2 regions of the Paenibacillus sp. KN14-4R genome follow, and region 2 is predicted to be linked to the other one. Evidence: riboswitches for the same ligand, from Rfam matches in the RefSeq annotation. Region 2 holds a riboswitch; the other holds the start of a gene.
What was found. A riboswitch is a leader RNA that binds a small molecule or an ion and turns the genes downstream of it on or off. The one in region 2 is predicted to bind ZMP and ZTP.

Region 1: another riboswitch for ZMP and ZTP. It lies ahead of rpiB (ribose 5-phosphate isomerase B); the one in region 2 lies ahead of ACSBOP_RS11120 (bifunctional 5,10-methylenetetrahydrofolate dehydrogenase/5,10-methenyltetrahydrofolate cyclohydrolase).

Annotation. Positions count from the first base shown of each region.
Region 1 is NZ_CP197466.1:62,998-71,220, forward strand. Features, by position in the region: gene ychF (redox-regulated ATPase YchF) at 1-468, shown strand, start outside; gene prfA (peptide chain release factor 1) at 745-1,818, shown strand; gene prmC (peptide chain release factor N(5)-glutamine methyltransferase) at 1,820-2,719, shown strand; gene spoIIR (stage II sporulation protein R) at 2,890-3,576, shown strand; gene ACSBOP_RS00335 (L-threonylcarbamoyladenylate synthase) at 3,676-4,809, shown strand; gene ACSBOP_RS00340 (manganese efflux pump MntP) at 4,923-5,483, shown strand; gene ACSBOP_RS00345 (low molecular weight protein arginine phosphatase) at 5,596-6,177, shown strand; ZMP/ZTP riboswitch at 6,256-6,336, shown strand; gene rpiB (ribose 5-phosphate isomerase B) at 6,514-6,966, shown strand; gene ACSBOP_RS00355 (TIGR01440 family protein) at 7,015-7,620, shown strand; gene glyA (serine hydroxymethyltransferase) at 7,807-8,223, shown strand, end outside.
Region 2 is NZ_CP197466.1:2,347,023-2,355,245, reverse strand. Features, by position in the region: gene ACSBOP_RS11140 (NAD(P)H-dependent oxidoreductase) at 1-447, opposite strand, end outside; gene ACSBOP_RS11135 (winged helix-turn-helix transcriptional regulator) at 588-971, shown strand; gene ACSBOP_RS11130 (MFS transporter) at 1,005-2,309, opposite strand; gene ACSBOP_RS11125 (PCYCGC motif-containing (lipo)protein) at 2,501-2,971, shown strand; gene ACSBOP_RS11120 (bifunctional 5,10-methylenetetrahydrofolate dehydrogenase/5,10-methenyltetrahydrofolate cyclohydrolase) at 3,031-3,873, opposite strand; ZMP/ZTP riboswitch at 3,930-4,010, opposite strand; gene ACSBOP_RS11115 (hypothetical protein) at 4,074-4,484, opposite strand; cyclic di-AMP (ydaO/yuaA leader) riboswitch at 4,620-4,788, opposite strand; gene ACSBOP_RS11110 (substrate-binding domain-containing protein) at 5,102-6,052, opposite strand; gene modA (molybdate ABC transporter substrate-binding protein) at 6,239-7,090, shown strand; gene modB (molybdate ABC transporter permease subunit) at 7,093-7,758, shown strand; gene pdxR (MocR-like pyridoxine biosynthesis transcription factor PdxR) at 7,821-8,223, shown strand, end outside.

The DNA of each region.
Region 1 (8,223 bases), 2.1 Mb from region 2:
GAAGTAGCGCAAGCAGAAGACAATGAATATGTACAAAAAGTTCGCGCATTCGCAGCTCAAGAGGGTGCGGAAGTGGTTCCAATCTCGGCAAAAGTAGAAGCGGAAATCGCAGAACTTGATGATGAAGAAAAAGTGATGTTCCTTGAGGAGCTAGGTTTGGAAGAGTCCGGCCTAAATCGCTTGATTAAAGCAGCTTACAAGCTGCTTGGTCTATACACGTACTTTACTGCAGGTGTGCAAGAAGTACGCGCTTGGACGATCCGTAAAGGTACAAAAGCACCGCAAGCTGCGGGTGTTATTCATACAGACTTTGAGCGTGGATTCATCCGTGCCGAGGTTGTAGCTTATGACGATCTAATCGCAGCAGGCTCCATGAACGGTGCTAAAGAGCGCGGTCAAGTTCGTCTTGAAGGTAAAGAATATGTCGTTCGTGATGGCGATGTTATGCACTTCCGTTTTAACGTATAGCGAATCTGAACACGCGTGTTCAAAAAGTTAAACGGAGAAGAAAAGAAGCACTAAGTTAACTCTTTCGATGTACATTTTCCTTCGGAAAAATTTGAGAGCGTAGCGTTCGCCTTTGAAATCGTGAAATTACCACCACATCTAATCAAAACTTTCACGATTTCAACAGCGACCGGAAGTGCTTCTTTTCTTCGCAGTGATCAAGCTTTTTGAATACACTCCACAAGGATTAGCATCTACGGCTAGAATGGCATAAATTAAACAAGGGGGGAAATCCGAATGTTGGACCGTTTACAATCCGTAGCAGACCGTTATGACAAACTTAGCGAGCTGCTGTGTGATCCAGATGTAACTAGTGATTCCAGAAAGCTGCGCGACTACTCTAAAGAGCAGTCGGATTTGCAAGAGACGTATGATACGTACATGGAATATAAAGATGTGTACCAAGGCTATGAGTCAGCTAAGGCAATGCAAAATGAAAAGCTCGATGATGAGATGCGTGAGCTTGTGAAGATGGAGCTTGACGAGCTTGGTGCGCGTAAGCAAGAGCTTGAAGATCGTCTGAACTTCTTAATGCTGCCAAAAGATCCAAATGACGATAAAAACGTAATCGTGGAGATCCGTGGTGCAGCAGGTGGTGACGAGGCTGCCTTGTTCGCAGGTGATTTATACAAAATGTACACACGTTTTGCAGATTCGCAAAACTGGCGTACAGAAATTTTGGATGCGTCCTTGAACGATTTGGGTGGATTTAAAGAGATTATTTTCATGATTACAGGAAAAGGTGCATACTCCAAGCTGAAGTATGAGAGTGGCGCACACCGTGTACAGCGTATTCCAGTAACCGAATCGGGCGGACGTATACACACGTCTACGTCAACAGTCGTTGTGATGCCAGAGGCGGAAGATTTTGATATTGAAATTAAAGACAGCGATATTCGCGTCGATACGTTCTGTTCCTCGGGTGCAGGCGGACAGTCGGTTAATACGACGAAGTCTGCGGTACGTGTAACGCACGTTCCAACGGGCGTTATTGCGACTTGCCAAGACGGAAAATCGCAAAATGATAACAAAGCAAAAGCGTTGCAAGTTCTTCGTTCGCGTATCTTTGATAAGTTCCAACAAGAAGAGATGGCGAAAATTGCTGGCGAGCGTAAGAGCAAAGTGGGTACGGGTGACCGAAGTGAACGTATTCGTACGTATAACTTCCCACAAAGCCGTGTAACAGACCACCGCATTGGGCTTACTCTGCATAAGCTTGATACCGTACTTAACGGGGATATGGGAGAAATCGTGAATGCACTAACGATTGCAGCACAATCTGATCTTCTCGATAAGGGAGAACAGATTTAAGATGAAGTCACAGTTCCGCGCAAGCGCGGTGAATGCTAGTGTGAGAGAAGCCTATGTTGAGGCTTCTTCTTTTTTAGAGGCGTGCGAGGTGCAGGACGCACGAGTCGTATGTGAATTGCTGCTGCAGCATGTGCTTGGTGTCAGCCGCAGTGAGCTGCTGCTTACTTGGTCGGAACCATTTCCCGCGGCTCGCGCCACTGCGTGGCGCGAGGGAATTCAACGTAAAGCCGAAGGAGAGCCGGTACAGTATATTATCGGTGAGACTGAATTCTACGGCATTACACTAGGGGTTGGCCCGGGCGTGCTCATTCCACGCCCGGAAACCGAGCTCCTCGTGGAGCATATGATGCACGAGGGAGTGAGGGCGTTCGGGCAAGGGGTGCAGCTTACCCTTGCCGATGTTGGGACCGGGAGCGGTGCGATCCCGGTCACGATTGCGCGCCACTGCCCGGCATGGCGCGTGTATGCGAGCGATCTCTCGCCGCAGGCGCTAGCGATCGCACAGAAGAACGCCGCAGCGTGCGGCGTTCGGGAGCAGATCACCTTCTTCGAGGGTGATCTGCTGCGCCCCTTCATTGAGGGGCGCATAGAGGTGGATATGCTGATTAGCAATCCACCGTATATTCCAGCGAGGGAGATCCCCTCGCTGCAGCCAGAGGTGCGGCTGTATGAGCCGCACCTGGCACTGATCGGCGGCGAAGACGGCTTGGAGCCGTACCGCCGCTTATGTGAACAGCTGCCCGAGCTGCCGAAGCTGCCGACACTTGTCGGCTTTGAAGTCGGCATGGGGCAGGCGGAAGACGTCGCCGCCCTGCTGCGCGCCTGCGGCGACTATGAGATCCACTTCGTGAAAGACCTCGCGGGAATCGACCGTCATGTGATTGGTGTGCGAGAGAAATAGACGATATGCAAATCACATATTTAGACCCATAAAATAAGCTGCTTGAGGGTTGAACCTCGGCAGCTTTTTTAATGATTTTCGATTTATTAAAATTTTGCTAGATTCATAGTTTAGCTTCCATCCATCTTGCCCATACTAGGCTTATAGGAACTTGAGAGGGGCAAATCACGATGGAAAGCAAACATTTATCTAATCATTCTTTTAACAATTCTTCTTCATTTCGCACTTATATGATTCTGGCATTTGCACTTATATTTATGATCGTTTGTTGGGAAGGAAATAGAGGAAACACGGCGATAGCGGCGACAAGTATTCCCCAAGAATCCATTCGTCTTCGTATCTTAGCGAATTCGGATGATCCAATGGATCAATTCGTGAAGCGTGAAATACGTGATGCTGTTATTGCGCAAATAGGCGAGTGGGCAGCGGGTCCGCAGACATTGGAGCAAGCGCGCACGACAATTACATCCCATTTACCAGAATTGCAGGAGCTAGTTGGAAAAGAACTTCAAAAGCGCGGTTACGACTACAGCTATAAAGTGGAGCTTGGGCAGGTTCCTTTTCCAGCTAAAATGTATGGCGGTCAAGTGTATCCAGCAGGTGATTATGAGGCACTGCGAATCACACTCGGTAAAGGTGAAGGTCAGAACTGGTGGTGTGTATTGTTCCCACCTTTATGCTTTGTGGATGTAGTGTCAGGGGATGCGGTAGCGAGTAACAAAGAGGACAAGACCACTAAAGGCATCCAAACGAACAATTCCAAAGATGTTAAAACAGCTTCAAATGCCTCAGAGAAATCAAATGAGCGTCAATATCGGTTCTTTTTATGGGATTGGATCAACAGTTGGTTTGCGTAATGGCACTATTTTCGGTAAAATTTTGACACATCATACACAATCTATTGGATAGAGAGTACATCATGAGTCGGAAACAATTATGTAAAGGATGAGGACGCTTTGACAAAACAATGGCATATCGACCGAAGTGTGGATGACGCTGCCTCACAAGAAGCATTAAGCGCCGCAGCAGAGCTGCTGCGGGAAGGGCAGACCGTTGCTTTCCCTACGGAAACGGTATATGGATTAGGTGCAGATGCAACGAACACCGAAGCGGTGAAACAAATTTTTATAGCAAAAGGACGACCATCCGACAATCCGCTCATCGTACATATTGCAGATCGTCAGGATTTAAATAAATGGACATCCCCTGTTACGGGTCCTGTCGATCGCTTAATGAAAGCGTTCTGGCCAGGGCCTCTTACGATTATTTTCCCAGTACGGGAAGACGCAATCTCCCCGCTTGTTACAGCGGGGTTATCTACTGTCGGGGTTCGCATCCCCGACAATGACGTTGCCCGCGAGCTCATTCGCCTCTCGGGCCGCCCAATTGCAGCCCCGAGCGCGAACTCCTCGGGCAAGCCAAGCCCCACACGCGCCGAGCACGTGTTAGCCGATCTCGACGGCCGCATTGGCGGCATCGTCGAGGCAGGGTCAGCCACCGTCGGACTGGAGTCGACGGTGGTCGAGTGGGCGCAGGATGCTTTGCATATCCTGCGTCCTGGCGGCGTGACCGCCGAGCAGCTGCGCGAAGCGCTGCCCGGCGTCACGGTCATCGCCCCGGCGGGGGGCGAGTCTCGCGGCGATGCAGCAGAAGGGCGAGCTGCGGCGGACGATTCCGCCGCAGCTGCCACTGCTGCAAGCGCCGACGAGGCGCCTCGCGCGCCGGGCATGAAATACGCCCACTACGCACCGCGTGGGCGGATGATCCTCGTTGACGGCGCCGATCCGGACGCCGTCGCAGATCTGATCCGGCGCGAGCTGCGCGCCGCAGCCTCTCGGGGTGAGCGCACAGGCGTGCTCACCCGTACGGAACGGTCGGCCCTCTACGAGGAGGCCGACGTCGTCGTCGCCTGCGGCTCGCTTCGCTCGCCGCAGACGATTGCGCAGGGCCTGTTCGCAGCCCTGCGACAGTTTGACCAAGATGAGGCAACCTTCATCTTGGCGGAGAGTTGCCCCGAGCATGGCATCGGGGCCGCGATCATGAACCGCCTGCGTAAAGCGGCAGGCGGTCGTACCCTAAGCGCAGACTAAGCGCGTAAGCAACTTTTTCGAGCTTGTTCTTTTCACACCTGAGCAATCCTAGCATGATTTGTCCACTGCCCGCATATGTTGGGAGAAGACAAGGTGGACAGGGGGGCTTAGGGATGTCTAGTTTTGCGGTGGGGCAGTTTATGACGATACTCATCATGTCAATCGCCCTCGGGTTCGATGCATTTTCGCTTGGACTGGGGATGGGCATGAGAGGTGTTCGGCTGCTTCATATTGCATGGCTCTCTTTTGTGATTGGACTTTTTCATATTCTCATGCCGTTGTTCGGTATATTTATGGGGCACTATGTTTCCTCGTTACTTGGACAAGTTGCTGTCTCGATCGGTGGCATTCTCCTAGTCGTACTCGGCGGACATATGCTCTATTCTTCACTTACAAGTTCGAATGATCAGCAGCCTGTCCGTCAGCCGATGACACTATGGGGACTTGCGCTATTTGCACTGAGCGTCTCGGTGGATTCTTTTTCAGTAGGCGTATCATTAGGTATGTTCGCTTCTGACGTCATTTTAACAGTAATCATGTTCGGCCTTGTCGGTGGACTGATGTCCATAATGGGATTGATGTTGGGTAAACGAGTATCTCATATCGTTGGTGGCTATGGAGAAGCCTTAGGCGGCATTATCTTACTGGCATTCGGACTGAATTTCTTACTCTAAACGAACATTCTTATCGTCAGTCCCTCTTCAGATGATGAAGCATTTCTTCTCAAATGAGGTATAATAGAAGTATCAGATAGAAGAGTGATCTACAAAGAAAGGATGCGGTGAGATGCTTCGCATTTTATTTGTATGTACGGGTAACACATGTCGCTCACCGCTGGCAGAAGGGCTCATGCGCAAGCTTGCTCGTGACGCAGGAATGGACGTAGAGGTGCGATCTGCAGGTGTATATGCAGCAAATGGTGGGCCAATCTCAAGTAACTCCGCTCAAATCTTGCGGGAAAAAGGAGCTTCGGATGCAATTCGCTCCAGCTCGGTCACTTCGGATGTGGTGCAGTGGGCCGATCTCATTCTTACCATGACGTTTAGTCATAAGAACGCTTTGGTTCAGCATTACCCCGACTCCGTAAGTAAGACGTATACCCTCAAAGAGTATGCAATCGGGGAAGGCAGTGCATCGCATATTCAACAAGAGCGAGAGGCACTTATTGCGGAGCTAAGTCTCAAGCAAGCGCTGGGTCACGAAATAACAGAGGCAGAGAAAGAACGTTATTATGAGCTAGAACAACTTGCTCCGGGCGTTGATATCTCAGATCCTTTTGGTGGCTCGTTAGAGTTGTACCGGAAGACAGCAGCTGAGATTGAGCAAGAAATTCAGAAGCTGATTAAGCGGCTGCATCAGTCACAGTAACTGTTAAAGGATAAGGGATATCCAGAGGGCTTTCTCTTTACAGACTTCACACAATGAGCTAAAATAAGATCAATTATAAAGCCTTGATGTAACTGGCGACGAGTGGGTCCAACCACAATGGAGCATCGAGGGATACGGCCGGTCGCCTGGGCAAAGAGCATCGCTGCGTGTATATACGCATGTCGTTTGCTCTTTTTTTCATTTTGCAAGAGCATATATTGTTCAATTGTGATCCACTTCTCACCAACTGGAATGTCCTGAAAAATGGGGTATAATGAAGGCATGTTTACAGCCCCATCAGCTAATATATTGGGGCAAATAGAGGAGGCGTAACCATTGAAAATTGCGATTGGTGCAGATCACGCAGGGTATCGTTTGAAAGATGTTATCGTTCCATTGTTAGAACAGCTTGGACATGAAGTACAGGATTATGGGGTAAACGGTCCGGATTCCGTCGACTATCCTGATTTTGCTGCTGCAGTGTGCCAGAAGGTTGTCGCAGGTGAAGTGAATCGTGGTATTCTGATTTGCGGAACAGGAATAGGCATGTCGATTGCGGCTAATAAATTCCCGGGTGTTCGCTGTGCATTGGTGCAGGACTTATTCTCGGCCAAAGCAACTCGTGAGCATAATGATTCAAACGTGCTAGCAATGGGCGAGCGCGTTGTTGGACCAGGAGTGGCTGAGGAAATCGTGAAAGTATGGCTGGAGACTGAGTTTTCAGAAGGTCCTCGTCATTGTGCACGTATCGGAAAATTGACTGCACTTGAATCACGTTTACAATCCTAGTGATTGCATAACGTGGAGCAGATGGAGATGCAAAAGGGGGCAGGAAGTATGCAAAAAGAAGTTGTAGGAACGATCGGCGAAGCCGTTCAGCAAAATTTAAGGGAGCTTGTAACCGCAGGTAATCTGAAGGCTGGGCAGCTCGTCGTGATTGGTTGCTCGACGTCGGAAGTACTTGGTGCACATATTGGTACTTCAGGTACGCTTGAAGTGGCACAGGAATTGTTCCAAGGTGTAGATCAAGTATGCCGTGAATTCGGATTGCTTCCTGCATTCCAATGCTGTGAGCACCTGAATCGGGCTTTAGTCGTAAGTGGTGAAGCAGCGGAGCGCTATGGACTTGAACCTGTGAGCGTGATTCCAATGCCACGGGCAGGCGGCTCCATGGCAGCTTATGCTTACCGTCATTTGCCTGATGCTGTTGTGGTTGAGCAAATCCGCGCACATGCAGGAATTGATATCGGTTCTACATTGATCGGTATGCACTTAAGACCTGTTGCGGTGCCTGTTCGTCCATCGATTCCATTTATCGGCAGCGCATACGTCACAATGGCCTATTTTCGTCCTAAGCTGATTGGTGGCGTACGTGCGGTTTATACCGTGGATGAACCTCAAGCTCAGCCGACAAGTAATAACGAAGTAACCGATTGTAAATAAAAATAAATGTTCAAAAAGTCAGGCGAAGGAGAAATGATGTGTTGGAGAAGCGAAGCGCTCGCCTTTGAAATCGTGAATATACCCCATCATCCATTCAAATTTCACGATTTCAACAGCGATCGGAAACACAATATTTCTCCGCAGTACCTAGACTTTTTGAACCCAACCGTATAGGAGGAATCATCCATGGAATTTTTAAAAAAGCAAGATCCTAAACTTGTAGAAGCGATTAACCTCGAACTCGGTCGTCAACGCGACAAAATTGAATTGATTGCTTCCGAGAACTTTGTATCCCGTGCCGTAATGGAAGCAGCAGGAACTGTACTTACAAACAAATATGCAGAGGGCTACCCGGGTCGTAGATACTATGGCGGTTGTGAATATGTCGACATCGTAGAAGATATCGCACGTGATCGCGCGAAAGAATTGTTCGGTGCTGAGCATGCAAACGTACAACCGCACTCTGGCGCGCAAGCGAACATGGCGGTGTATCTTGCTGCACTAAATCCTGGTGATACCGTTCTAGGGATGAACCTTGCTCACGGCGGGCATTTAACACACGGCAGTCCAGTTAATGCATCCGGTATTCTATATAACTTCGTC
Region 2 (8,223 bases):
CGTTTGTCGGCAGCCCCATTCGAACATGGATCGCTCATTTTTTTCTAAATCAAAATCGATTTTAAGGAACTTGTCATAAGTCTTTTGCTTGCCTGCGGCAACTTCAGGCGAAAGCTGCTGCACATTCATCATAAAGTCTTGGATGTAATCGGAATGAGCCAACATATCTTTAGGCTGCCTGGATAATAGGATGACAAAGTGACTTGCAGTGAGTAACTGCTTTTGAGCTCCCCAAGCATAAGGACGGATTTTCTCACGTATCTCAGGACTTTGTACGACAATAAACTTCCAAGGTTCAAAACCGAACGAACTCGGGGATAAACGTCCTGTTTCCAAAATAAATGCAAAGTCCGCTTCACTAATTTTTTGGTTGCTAAATTCCTTTGTAGCGTGTCGATATTGATACGCAGATAGGATTTCATTTTTTCTCGAAGTTATTGTTTCCATGGTTTATGCACTCCTTATTATCTATGCGATATATTGACGGGTGATCGTCTACAACATATATTAAGTTATACACTTATCAAAGAGAAGTACGCACATTAATGTGATGTAGTAACAAAAATGGTACCAAAGGAGATGGCTTTATGCGTGATCGTAAAGGTGGCTTCGGCAATCATTCAGGTACAAATAAAGAAGCTTGTCCTGTTGAATATACCCTTGATGTGATTGGTGGAAAATGGAAGGGGGTACTTCTTTATCACTTATTGGGTGGAACGAAGCGATTTAGTGAATTCAAGCGGATATGTCCGGGCATTACCCAACGTATGTTGACCCTACAGCTTAGAGAGCTAGAGGAAGATGGTGTGGTTCACCGTGAAGTTTACCAGCAAGTGCCACCGAAAGTGGAATACTCATTAACCGAATTTGGAAAATCACTACAGCCCATCATTATGCTGATGCGTGAATGGGGACTGGAGTATATGGAGAAGAATCAAACGGATGCTGAAAAAAGAAGCACGATGAACTAGTGCTTCTTTTTGGTGTTATTTTATTCAATTTGATTAGAAATTAACTTCCTTCTGAGTACTTGCTTTCTGCTGCGTAACGGACCACACAACAACCGGAACAAGTAGTAAGGAGAGGAAACCTCCTATTAAAGCAAGAGTCGAATAACTCGAATGAGCGACCACCATACCCGATAAGACGCCACCAGATGCTCCTGATAATGCGATTAACACATCCACAGATCCTTGTGTTTTGGCCCGTGTAGAGGGGGTAGTTGCATCAACGATTAACGTTGTACCACTAATGAGGCCAAAGTTCCAACCAAGTCCGAGTAGCGCCAGAGCAACGATCAATAGCGGTAGGGAGTCACCAGGGGCTAATGCAGCCAGAATCCCGGCAAGAAGTAACGTCGCCCCAGCTGCTATTGCCATTGTCGTACGTCCAATCTTATCAACAAGCACCCCTGTCACAAGAGAAGGTAGGTACATGGCGCCTACATGGATCCCAATAACCAGACCTACATCTGATAAACCATACCCATGATGGCCCATATGTAAAGGTGTCATGGACATAATGGAGACCATAACAATCTGAGTTAAGATCATAATCGTCGCCCCAACAATGATTCCTCGTTTATTAGAGGCGATTGTGCTCGGGCTTTGATGGGAATGCGGACCCTCATCTTTTCGGTGCTTATCTGCAATTGCTTTCGCAACAACCAATGGGTCAGGACGAAGTAACACGAGCAGGATCAAACCTGCAACGATGAAAGCTGCAGCTGATAAAATAAACGGACCTGCTAGCGTGGGGACGCCAATTGTATTTGCAAAGTGCCCCATCGTTTCAACTAGATTGGGGCCAGCCACGGCTCCAAGAGTGGTTGAGACAAGCGCAATACTGACTGCTGTTGCACGTTGTGTGTTGTTTGCAAGGTCTGTACCTGCATAGCGTGCTTGTAAATTGGTTGAAGTGCCAGCACCATAGAGCAGTAGAGAGGCAAACAGAAGAAAGATATTACTTGATATTGCAGCAAAGATGACGCCAATAGCACCAACTCCACCCGCCAGAAATCCGAGTGAAAGTCCCATTCTTCTTCCAAAACGTTGGGACAACCTTCCTACAATTAATGATGACACAGCAGAGCCTAAAGTAATTAACGCAACCGGGATCCCCGCGTAACTATCTGTTCCAAGCATGTCTTGGGCTAGCAGTGCACCGATCGTTACACCTGCCGCAAGACCTGCACCTCCGAAAATTTGTGAAATGACGACAACAATCAACGTCCGTCGATAGAGCTGTCGTAACTTATCAGGTGATTCCAAGTAATTTTGTAACCATGAAGGATGGTTGTTTGATGACAAAATGTATCCCGCCTTTCCGTTTTCAAACGATTGATCCCTTCAAGCATTGTATACCAGAGTGAGGTAGATGAAAACAGTCTAATAGAACGCGTATAAGAAAATACAACGATATTTCGAACAATTCTCAATTTACTTTTTACTTCATTTCTTTATGATATATTAATCTTAAATACTTTCATGAGGTGAAAAGGTTGAGATATAAGTTATTTGTATTTTTCATATTATGTGTACTCGTTCTTTCCGCCTGCAGCACTAAAAAAGAAGAAGCACATCAAGATCATATCCAAGGAGATATCCAAGAGAAGACGGCATCTGCTAGTGTACTACCGACATTTTTAAACAACCAAAAAGATGAGATTCGTATGGTGTATCAAGTGGCTGGAATGGCTTCAGATATTATCAAGTGGATACCTTGTTATTGCGGCTGCGGTGAAAGTGCGGGGCATACTAGCAATTTGAACTGCTTTATCAAAGATGTGAATGCTGATGGCTCTGTTGTTTGGGATGATCATGGAACTCGGTGTGGTGTATGTCTACAAATCGCGGTTGAGTCCGTCAAGATGAAGCAGGAGGGCAAGACACTCAAAGAAATTCGAACAATGATTGATCAGAAATACGAAAAAGGGTACGCTAACCCAACGAAAACACCTATACCAGCATAATGAAAACCCCATCTTATATAAAGGTGGGGTTTCTCAATGAATATCGGATCAAACAGACGTTAGGCAAATTTTTCAGCAGCGTCAACGGTGTGTTTAAGTAATGTTGCAATCGTAACAGGCCCAACCCCTGCCGGAACTGGGGTAATGGCAGACGCATTCTCCATACATGCATCATAGTCAACGTCACCAACGTTACCTTCATTATAGCCCGCATCTAATACAATCGCTCCTGGCTTAATCCAGTCACCTTGGACGAACTTTGGCTTGCCAACTGCTGCGACTACAATGTCTGCTAATTGTACAATCTCAGCTAAATGAGTGGTTCTGGAATGGCATGTGGTAACAGTTGCATTCTTGTTCAGCAGCATAGCGGACACGGGTTTTCCAAGAATCGGACTTCTTCCGATCACAACCGCATGCTTGCCTTCGACTGGTATATTGTAATAGTCTAGGATCGCAATAATGGCTGCCGGTGTACACGAAGGGAAGTCGGCAAAACCAAAAGCATTTTGAGCAAATCCGAGAGTGGTTACACCATCTACATCCTTTTCAATACGAATGGCTTCAAATGCAGCCCTTTCATCAATTTGATGGGGAACGGGGTGCTGCAGCAATATACCGTGAACTTTTGGGTCATTGTTGAGTTTGTTAATGACATCAATTAATTCATCTGTAGTGGTAGTGGAAGGTAATTCAACCCGTATAGACTCAATACCGAGACGTTTGCACGCATTGCCTTTCATCTTTACATAAGTTGCGGAAGATGGATCATCACCGACAAGAATGGTTGCTAGGCAAGGAACAATCCCTTTTTCAGAGAGTCGCTTAATGCGACCTACTAAGTTGTCTTTTATACTCGTTGCTACGGTATTACCGTCAAGAATCAATTTTGCTTTCATCATGGGATCAGCCCTTTCTTATGTGTAAAAATACATAAAGAGGTAAGGGATTAATCCCTTACCTCTGCCCAGGCGTACGGCTGATTATCTATGTGCTCCCTCATGGTTTAACCCATGTTACGCCAGTTACACATAGTCTTTTATTTCTCTCATAATAGCACATCTACAATGATGGCCTCAAGTATTACTCAATTTTCCAACCTTTAGAATGAAAAATAGGCGTCTGAAATTTCCAATAAAAATGAGCGATGGAACACACCTTCAGATCTTCTTTGTAGAGAGGATCTCTGTGACAGTTTATCCATGAGATTAGTTAAGGCTACTTCTATAGCGTATCTTCGATCTAGACCCCAAACTTCACTTTTAATTTGAATTAATTCAAGAGCCTCTGTTACAGATAGTCTCTTCAAGACCATATAAACCGATGCCCACTGAACAAGATCACGCTGCTGTTGTGGACAAGTCACATCAAACATTCCCCAACCGCAGAACCCATTACATGAAACCTTAATAAGACCACAGCTTTTAAGTCTGAAAATCTCAATTGAATCGATTTTGTTTTGCACAAGAGGGGAATGATTCAAATTGGGTAAATGCTCCATCACTAATGCCATGCTTGGCACACTCCTTATAATCGTTAGATAGGTGTTCCTCTCGGTATGTATTCATGCCAAAAAAGCCCTTCGAGTAGAGGACACTACTCTCGGACTTGATCTGCACGTTTCATGCTTGCAGGGGTGCCGGTATAGGTTCTCTCTCAATAACGTTTACGAGGTTAGCTGTCGGATTCGGGCTTGAGAGTGCCCTACGCTTGCCGATTAAATAAGCAAATGATTCACCCCATGAACACACTTTTTGGTATAAATGAGTTCGGATGGTTCCCCCGTTTCCCTTGCGGGAATTCAACATGTGAATGATATCGAGTTATTAATAGGAATCATACGCCGACCTTTAAATAATGTAAAACCGTAAAGAGTTGATATTCGCGCATTTATGGATGTTTTTCCCTTATGGTAGCGCAATCATGAGCAAGCCTTTTTTATTTTCTATAAGAATGCTTCGAAAAGCTACTTTTTTCCTCATTTCCATAGAAAACCCAAGAAAAAGGAAGAGTGATGCAGATAATAGAAGAGAAATATGCATTTATTAACAAATACAAGGATTTATAGGGTTCGATAAGAAGCTTATTTATACGCAAAAAAGTGTAGTGAATGCTATCACTACACTTTTCTTAAGTCTCAAGCAAGATTTCACCTGTCCGAGTCAGATCATAACCTGAGATTGCTTGAAGCTCTTGTTTAAACTCATCAGACTGTAGAATTTGAATAAGAGGGTAGATCCAGGATTCATTATCTGGATTTTTAAGCATAACGAGATCATAACGTTCTTGGATCAGAGGGATAAAATCAATTTGGCCCACAAGTTGGGCGGTTTTCTCAATGCCTACGCCAACATCGGCTTCACCAGATGCAACCTTGGATGCGACTCCGAGGTGATTGGTTTGTTCATGGTCATAGCCGAGAAGCTGCTCGGATTTGATTCCGTGAAGGCGGAGTTGTTCATCCAGCAGAACTCTGGCGCCAGAACCTTTTTCCCGATTCACTAATCTTAATCCGGGATGACTTAAGTCAGACCAAGTATGAAGTCCAAAAGGATTTCCTTGCTTGACGTACAGTCCCGCATTTCGGGAAAGTAAATTCACAACCACGTAGGAAGATCCAACGAGTATTTTTCGAATATAAGGGAGATTGTATTCACCAGAATCTCCATCCAATAGATGGGTACTTACGATGTCAGACTCGCCTCGATACATTGAAATTAAACTATCCAGGCTGCCGACGAATGAGCGCAAAGGTCGAATTCCCGGTATATTTTTTTCTAAATGTTTAGCCAATATATCTAGTCCGATATCATGACCGGTTATGACGATCGGGCGAGTAGAACTAGCTGGAGCGAGCGGATTGGAATGTAACTTTGGATTGCCCATAACAATGCGATCAGCAATTGATCCTGTTCTCGCACGTTGTTTATAGGCTTCCAGATCAGCAGCGTCAATTCGCATCTGCTTGCCGACCCGATAGGAGGGCAGGTCACCTTTTTTAATCAGATCATAGACTGTCAATTTCGATACTTTCAGTAGTTTGGCGATTTCTTCTGTTGTATAAGACATGTCACTCGACATATCATGATCCTCCCAGCTAACTAAAATGGTCATTTATTTAATAAGTACCTCATTATATCACAAATGAAAAAGAGAAATTATACACGAGAGAAGTTTACAATAACTTGGGGCCTATGTATAATGGTTATGTTTATTTATATCTAGTTATAATTAAATATAATTCATACATACTTTGGAGGAGAGAAAATGATTAAACAAATGAAAAGTCGTCGGATTCTGTCTTTAGGTTTAGCTGCAATGTTAGTATTTGCGGGATGCAGCACGCAGCAAAAATCCGCCACGGATAACAACTCCAGTACTGCAGCACAAAGTACGAGTCTTCCAAGCCAGAACCCAGCTGAAAAGGTAGAGCTAACCGTGTCTGCTGCTGCCAGCATGACCGATGCGCTTAAAGAAATTCAGAAAGCATATGAAACGAAAAATCCAACTATCAAATTAAACTTCAACTTTGGTGCTTCGGGTGCACTTCAGCAGCAGATCGAGCAGGGAGCGCCAGCTGATTTATTCTTATCTGCAGCAACGAAGAACATGAAAGTACTCGTGGATAAACAATTCATCGATTCGACCCAACAAAAAAAATTATTAACGAACGAACTCGTAGCTGTCATCGCAAAAGATACAAAAGTATCGATCGGCAGCGTGTCGGATTTGTCTAAAGCGGAAGTTAAGAACATTGCGATTGGTATTCCAGAGAGTGTACCTGCAGGAGGCTATGCAAAAGAAGCCCTAACAAATACAAAACTTTGGGATACACTGCAGTCCAAAATGGTGCAAGGTAAAGATGTAAGACAAGTGCTTCAATATGTAGAAACTGGCAATGTAGATGTTGGTTTTGTTTATAAAACAGATGCTCTAACATCTCAGAAAGTTAAAGTCGCTTTTGCTGTTGATCCCAAAACGTATACACCTGTTGAATATCCGATAGGAATTGTTAAAGCTACAAAACATAGCAAAGAAGCCGAGGGTTTCTACACTTTTTTGCAGTCAAAAGAAGCGCTTGAGGTGTTCGTTAAATATGGATTTTCCGTCTTAAAGTAATGATGAGTGATATAAATTGGCATGAGTTTTGGACTCCAATCACCCTGTCGCTGCAAGTATCTTTGTTATCCAGCTTAATCGTTATTGTACTTGGAGTTGGAATAGCGTGGTGGATGTCTCAAAGGTCGTTTAAAGGCAAGACGATTCTCGAAACCATTTTTATGCTGCCACTTGTTCTCCCGCCGACAGTGGTGGGTTTTATTCTTCTCGTGATGTTGGGACGGAAAAGCTGGTTTGGTCCATTCATCGAATGGCTTTTTTCCGCACCTATCATATTTTCTTGGTGGGCAGCCGTTATTGCTTCGATCGTGGTAGCTTTCCCACTTGTGTATCAAACGATGAAGGTGGGATTTTCTTCTGTAGATCGGAATTTAGAGGATGCTGCGCGCTCTACTGGGGCTAACGAATGGCAGGTATTCAAATACATCACACTTCCACTTACTTTTCGCTCATTAGTCACTGCCTATATTCTCGGATTTGCTCGTAGTCTTGGTGAATTTGGGGCAACGTTAATGATTGCAGGTAATATTCCTGGGAAAACGCAGACCATTCCCACAGCGATCTACGTTGCGGTTGATGCGGGGAATATGAAGATCGCTTGGGCTTGGACATGCTCAATAATTATCATTTCCTTTATCATGTTGCTTCTTACAAGACAAAGAAATTAGAAGATGATAAAAGTCGCAGAATCTTGCGGCTTTTTTATGTACTAGGACTGAGAGGCGTCATCATGCGTGAATTTTCACTAGATTTTTCACTGAATCAAAAGCCCTTATTTTTTCAAATTTATAGCTATTTTAAACAAGGCATATTGGAAGGTCACTTACACTACGGGACATTTCTTCCGTCGATTAGAAGCTGTGCGCAATCACTAAAAGTAAGCAAAAATACGGTTGAAAGTGCTTATCAGCTATTGGTTTCAGAAGGATTTATTCATAATATTCCTAAAAAAGGGTATGAGATTGTTTTCAAGGTTGAAACGACGGAGAACAAGACCTCTCCAGATCCGAGTGAGGATATCATCAAAAAAGTAGATATTGATTTTCGTTACGGAAATATTGAACTCTCTGCATTTCCATTTAATCAATGGAACAAAGCACGAAACGTTATAATAGGCGATCATCAAAGCAATT